Regions from separate parts of the Paenibacillus sp. CB74 genome, predicted to be linked through region 3. Evidence: predicted binding sites of a transcription regulator. Region 3 holds the regulator's gene; each other region holds the start of a gene.

Region 1 (2,277 bases), 140 kb from region 3:
CTTCGGGCGATAGTTGCAGATTCACGTTGGAGACGTTCCGTTTGGTAAATTGAACGGGGCCTTCGCCGCGGCGGTTACGAATCATCACTTTGGATAACTCGTTCTTAAGTTGTTCCTGATTTTTCGGAACCCGTTTGTCTACGACAAAGTTGGCCGCAAAGTCACCCTGACGCCCCAACTGACCGGGCTTCAGCAGGTTAATCAGATTGAACAGCTCACTCATATCGTTCTGCACAGGTGTAGCTGTGAGCAGCAAACAGTACTTTTTGCGCAATTTCAGCATGAATTGATAATTGGTTGTTTTCTTGTTTTTGAGCTTATGTGCTTCATCAATAATGATCATGTCGTAATCAGTGTTCAGCAGCATATCTTTATGCGGGTCACGTTTGGCTGTATCCATTGAAGCAACGACTACTTCATTCTGCCAGGAATAGGCCTTTTTCTGGGCAATGGCAGGAATACCGAATTTCGAATTCAACTCCCGTACCCATTGCAACACAAGAGAAGCCGGTACGAGAATGAGTACCTTGGATACGAGACCCCGAACCATATATTCTTTCAGAATGAGACCGGCTTCAATGGTTTTGCCAAGACCGACCTCATCGGCGAGAATGGCCCGGCCTGACATTTCAAATAATACTCTGCGTGCAGTGTCCATCTGGTGAGGAAGTGGAGTAAGGCCTTGTAAATGCTTCAAACACTGAATTTCGTCAAAATTGGGAATCAGATTGGTCTCTTCGGCTTGAATGCCCAGTTGAAAGAGTCGGTAATCTCCCCAAGGGCCCCCTTTATCCAGTCGTGATTCCAACTGATTGATCCAGCTTCGATCGAATTCCAGTGGAACGGGCAGCTCGGCTACAGGTTGATTCGTGTGGTGCGGGTTTTTCCGGTTCATGATGCTTCCTCCCCTGCCATACGTGATGACGTTTTATTCGTAGGTAATAGTATGGACGAATGAGAGTGAGTTCATAACTATACAAGTTGAACTACATTTTATTTGCACGAACACTACGATGACAGAACAACCTTCCAATCGCTGTTATCCCCAGATTTTTTTGATTCCCTTTTCTGAAGGGGAAATCCGGGGATAGCGTATGCTTTCGATGCAGCTTTCTTTCAGAAAGCTTTTAGGCGAACGCTTCGCTCTTTCAGGTTTTTTCTGTCCCAAAAAATTCACAGGTTTTGTATGCGTGAGTCTGAGGGTGTGTGAAGAAGCTTGTCCGAGCAGGAGAGTCTAAAAAATAAGGTCTGTGATAAAAGTCATATAGAAAATCAATATATGGTGTAATATACTGGTTTTATATCACTATATGTGGTGTTTCATCATAATTTACTTTTATAGTGAAAATGGAGCGTTAATCGGGGAGGTTGAACGTAGCGATGAAATCAAACCAACGATCGTACCAATTAGAAGGACTTAGCGAAAAAATATTTCTGGACCGATACGCCTGGAAGGATGCTGACTCGAATCATGCCAAGGTCGGAGATGTGGTACTGGTATTAACAAAGGATGATCCCAAGTTCCCAACCAAGGAAGTGGGCGAAATTATAGAACGTCAGGGTCAGCTTGTACAAGTAAGGACTCGAAGCGGAGAGATCATCGAGACCAGCGTGGAGAAACTGACACTCAACATCGAAAAAACACCGGAAGAGATGTGGAGCCGGCTTGCCAAAGCCATGGCCTCTGTTGAATCTACAGCAGATCAGCGGGCAACGTGGGAGTCCAAGTTCCGCTCCGTGTTGGAGGATTGGAAGTTAGTACCCGGAGGGCGTATTGCTGCAGGAGCGGGGGCAAGCGATGAGCTCACACTCTTTAATTGTTATGTTATTCCGTCTCCGCAGGACAGTCGGGGTGGCATCATGAAGACCTTGACCGAGATGACGGAGATTATGGCACGTGGGGGAGGTGTGGGCATTAATTTGTCTTCTTTGCGTCCTCGCCGAGCGGTGGTGAAAGGTGTCAATGGATCATCCAGCGGTTCCGTATCGTGGGGCGGATTGTTCAGTTATACGACAGGACTGATTGAACAGGGCGGAAGCCGACGGGGTGCGCTCATGCTGATGATGAATGACTGGCATCCGGATGTGCTTGATTTTATTACCGTGAAACAAACGATGGGGCAGGTGACCAATGCCAATCTGTCTGTATGTGTGAGCAACGCCTTTATGGAGGCTGTCAAGCAGGACGGAGATTGGGATTTGGTTTTCCCCGATACGAACGATCCAGACTACGACACCGAGTGGAACGGGGATATGCAGCAGTGGAAAGCCGCAGGT
Region 2 (2,277 bases), 2.7 Mb from region 3:
CCGAGTCACTCAATTTTCGTTCCTGCACATGCAGGGTGCTCTCCAGATCCACAACATATCCCAGAAAGACAGCCATCGCGTTCAGCGTCTTCATATCCGTTTCACTGATCACATAACCAGCATTGTCCATTAGACATATCGTTCCAAATGCTTCGCCAGATCTTCGTATGATAGGTACACCCACGAAGAAACGACTCCCAAGTCCACTCGTGACGTCCATGGAGCTTGTCATTGGGTTTTCACATGTATTCTGAATGGTAAGAACGCTACCTTTGTCTCTTAACACCAGACTGCAATATGATTCGTTAAATGAAAGCTCACTGCCTTTAACAATCAACTCTTCCGTACGGTTAAAGGCCTCCAAAATGAAATTCGTCACCCCATCATTCGTGGCAACGAAGATGGTATTGACCTTCAATATCCCGCTTAATACGTCCACGATATGGGCCGCAGCTTCCTTTATGTCTTCATAGAAGCCTCTCGTAATGCCTTCTGCCGTCCCCATGATTCACCCCTCTTGTCTCAGCTGCACTTTCAAATCTGTATATCAGAATGTTTAATCACGTACAAGGGTTCATCAAGAATCCGAATATCTGTCACAATCTATACTTATATGATTAACACCGTAGAAGTAAAAGAGAATCATACTCTCTGCCAATCGCCCCTTTTTTGGACAAAAGCAGGTCTTGAACTAATGACGTAACAAGCGTAAATATACTGCAAATTGCCTTTTCAAATGGCTCAAAGTTCATCTTGTCCAACTTCGGATATCTTACATGCAGAATAACTAGAAATTATACGCTTCTACTCAGGCTTTGGGAACCTTTATCCGCAGTAATTAAAGGAAAGTCCATTTTGTCCATTAAGTTGTGTGACCATTATCACACCCAAAAAACCATATATAGTTTATAAATGGATAATACAAACCTACATATAGTATTTAACGCAAATTAAATGATCATCACATCATTTTAGGAGGAACCTTACATGAACTTGCTTGAGTATGCCGCTCCACCGGCATCCGATCTATTATCCGACCTGGGAAGACGAATTATTGGCGCTGAAGATGCCGATACGCTGAGGGAAAATGCGAATCTGAACGGGGACTCCTTCAGCGGCAAGATGAGCAGGCTCGGTTCGGAGACCGCCAAGTGGCATGCTCTGCGTCATGTGTTGCCGGAAGAGCTTGCTCAAGCTGTGGAGAACGGGGATCTGTATGTACACGACCTGGATCAGTATGCACTTGGCACGACCAACTGCATCTTTATCCCGTTTGACCGTCTTCTTGCTGCGGGTTTCAATACAGGCAACGGATCGGTTCGCACACCTCAGACGATCATGTCTGCAATGGCTCTGGTTGCAATCATCTTCCAATCCCAGCAGAACAGTCAGTATGGTGGCGTATCGGCCAATAAGATTGATTGGGATCTAGCGCCCTATGTGCAGCGATCGTTTCGCAAACATTATCGCAAAGGACAACGACTTTTTGGTGAGAATGCTCTGATTGAAGATGAACAACTTCATCTGGACAGTATGGAAGCGAAGAATCAGTGCCCACGCGCATATGACTTCGCCTATGAAGAGACTGAACTGGAGACGGGACAAGCTGCCGAATCGCTGATCCATAACCTGAATACGATGAGCAGTCGGGCTGGTGGACAGATTCCATTCACATCACTGAATTATGGACTATGTACTTCTGCGGAAGGACGGTTGGTATCACGTTCATTGCTCGAAGCAACGATTCGCGGCCTGGGCAACGGGGAAACTCCCGTGTTCCCTCAACATATTTTCCAATGTAAACAAGGGATCAATCAGGCTCATGGCGAGCCAAACTATGATCTGTTCCGCCTTGCGGTCACCTGTTCATCCCGGCGGATGTATCCTAACTTTGTCAATGTGGATGCCTCGTTCAATCTGCCTTTCTATCATCCGGAAGATCCGGATACGATCATTGCAACCATGGGATGCCGCACACGTACTCTGGCTGACCGGTTTGGTCGTAATCGTCAAAGTGGTAAAGGTAATCTGTCTTTTAATACCATCAACCTGGTCAAGCTCGGCATCCGGTTTGGCATCTGCCAGGGCAACAGAGCGGTTGCCGATCGGGCGGGATTCTACACTGCACTGGAATCCGTGATGCAAAATGCTGCGCATGGTCTGTTGCATCGGTACCGTATCCAGACTGTTCAACCTGCTAAGGCGTCAGATTTCATGATGCGGGAGGGTGTATGGGAAGGCGGGGAGCAACTTGCTCCGAATGAACCCGTTGGGGAG
Region 3 (2,277 bases):
TCCCGACACTTCACTGGAGGAATTGAAGCACGAGCCTGAACGAAATATTCAGTTAGGCACATGGTATCTGCGCAATCTGTCCGATCAATTTGGTGGCAATGAAGCGGTTATGATCGCTGCTTATAATGCGGGTCCAGGCAAAGTGAATAGTTGGCTCAGAGATGGTGTATGGGATGGTTCATTCGATACGGTAAAGGATATTCCATTTGGTGAGACGCGTCACTATGTACAAAGGGTCATTTATTATTATAATCAGTATGTTAAGATCTATAATACGTTCTAAGTATATAAGTAGAAGCACAGAGCAGGCCGGTTGTTCACCGGCCGCTCCATGCTCCTCTGTGTAGCGTATTACGATGCAGATATTATTGGTATTGACCTGCCAATTGCTGTTCTGCAATTGTTACCAGACGCTTCGTGATGTATCCACCGATCGAACCGTTCTCGTAAGAAGTCATGTTACCTTGGTATCCGTCTTGTGGGATGCTGATTCCGAGTTCTTGAGCAACTTCATATTTCATTTGCTCGAGTGCTGCGGAAGCTTTAGTTACCACCAGGTTGTTGGAGTTACCGTTGCTTTGTGCCATTGCTGTTCACCTCCTCGTGAGTTGGTAAAAGTATTATGTCTCGGCAATGCATTTTTCATTACAAAATCAAGACAGGGAATATGTGGTAAAAAGTAAAACGTGGGAAGTGATCTGATTTGAAGTGTCCTTATTGCGGTTATATGGGTACCAAAGTGCTTGATTCGCGTCCGGCCAACGAAGCGAAATCCATTCGCCGTCGCCGGGAGTGTGAGCAGTGTGCCCGAAGATTCACAACGTTTGAGATGATTGAAGAAACTCCATTAATTGTTATCAAGAAAGATGGCAGCCGGGAAGAGTTTAGCCGGGACAAGATTCTTCGCGGGCTTATTCGTGCCTGTGAGAAACGTCCAGTCTCCGTTGAGACGTTGGAGATGATGGTATCTGAAGTCGAGAAATCCCTGCGTAATACAGCTGATGCTGAAGTGGAGAGTCGTCAGATTGGTGAGCTATTGATGGAACAGTTGTTTCCAGTCGATGAAGTGGCGTATGTCCGTTTCGCGTCGGTATATCGTCAGTTCAAAGATATCAATATGTTCATGAAAGAACTGAAATCCCTGTTGTCCAAAGACGATCTGGAGGATTAGTGAAGTGGGAAAGGGAGAAGAGCAGTCTGGAGTTCCAGTCCATGTGTACCAGTGAAATCGGTTGTTCTTCTCCAATCATTTTGGATCTTGAAAAATTGATTGACAGCGAAAGCTGGATTTTATATGATATAGGAGTCGCCTGTGGAACGTTAGCAGTGTTGGACAAGTTATCTATTTCATATCCTGGGGCCTTAGCTCAGCTGGGAGAGCGCATCGCTGGCAGCGATGAGGTCAGGGGTTCGATCCCCCTAGGCTCCATAACGAAGAACGCCATCACATTAGTGTGATGGCGTTTTTTATGTGGTGAAATAAATCAGAACATGATTAATGAAGTAGAAGGAATTGGGGACGTATATTCTAAATACCAAAAATCGAGGGTTTAAAGTCCTGACCGGGGAGTTGTCAAAAAAATGCAGTTTGAAAACAAGAGACCCCTCCGGCTGGATATTGTCCAACCGGGAGGGGTCTCCTTAATCCTGTATACGCTTTCACTTAGCCGGATATTCGACGAACCTTACAAAGATCGTGGCTACTTCGGCGCGGGAGGCGGTGGCTTTGGGAGCAAAAAAGTTGCCCGGTTTGCCTAATACAATGCCGTTGCCTTGTAGCGCTTGAACGGCCTCCAACGCCCAGGAGCTGATCTCACTCTGATCCGTGAAGGGTTTAGAGTAGCTTTCAGGTATCTCATAGCCCTTGTAGTTCATGTAGTTGTAAAGTATCACTAGCAGCTGCTCGCGCGTTAACGGCGAATTGGGGTCAAACAGGTCTGCGTTTGTACCGTTGACTATGCCTTTTTCGGCCGCCCACTCGGCTGCCGCGGTGTACCATTGTCCGTCCGTCACGTCATTAAAGCGGGAACTCGTGTAGCTGGAGAGGTTTACGTTCTCAAGATTGGCGAGTACCTGCACGAACATTGCACGCGTCATTGCGCTGCCCGGTGAGAACATTGTGGACGTCGTGCCGTTGAAAAGATCGTATGTGTAGGCGAAATTTATATCGTTGTAGAACCAGTCTCCCATGTTGGCATCCCTGAAAGGGTTGCCCGATATCACGAGGAAGCCCAGTGGGGTGGCATCATCGAACACCAGCTCCGTACCCTCACGGAT

What was found. The regulator NrdR, encoded in region 3, represses ribonucleotide reductase genes. The targets are predictions, from matches to a motif close to AACACNATATATNGTGTT.
Region 1: ACX9NY_RS13180 (adenosylcobalamin-dependent ribonucleoside-diphosphate reductase) is a predicted target of NrdR. The motif match lies at 1,303-1,320, and genes of this name have one in related genera.
Region 2: ACX9NY_RS25880 (anaerobic ribonucleoside triphosphate reductase) is a predicted target of NrdR. The motif match lies at 892-909, and genes of this name have one in related genera.

Annotation. Positions count from the first base shown of each region.
Region 1 covers NZ_CM146009.1:3,000,639-3,002,915, reverse strand. The annotation lists gene ACX9NY_RS13185 (DEAD/DEAH box helicase) at 1-895, opposite strand, end outside; gene ACX9NY_RS13180 (adenosylcobalamin-dependent ribonucleoside-diphosphate reductase) at 1,381-2,277, shown strand, end outside.
Region 2 covers NZ_CM146009.1:5,855,056-5,857,332, reverse strand. The annotation lists gene ACX9NY_RS25885 (ATP-binding response regulator) at 1-505, opposite strand, end outside; gene ACX9NY_RS25880 (anaerobic ribonucleoside triphosphate reductase) at 988-2,277, shown strand, end outside.
Region 3 covers NZ_CM146009.1:3,143,987-3,146,263, reverse strand. The annotation lists gene ACX9NY_RS13855 (lytic transglycosylase domain-containing protein) at 1-283, shown strand, start outside; gene ACX9NY_RS13850 (alpha/beta-type small acid-soluble spore protein) at 366-587, opposite strand; gene nrdR (transcriptional regulator NrdR) at 704-1,171, shown strand; tRNA gene ACX9NY_RS13840 (tRNA-Ala) at 1,357-1,429, shown strand; gene ACX9NY_RS13835 (S-layer homology domain-containing protein) at 1,660-2,277, opposite strand, start outside.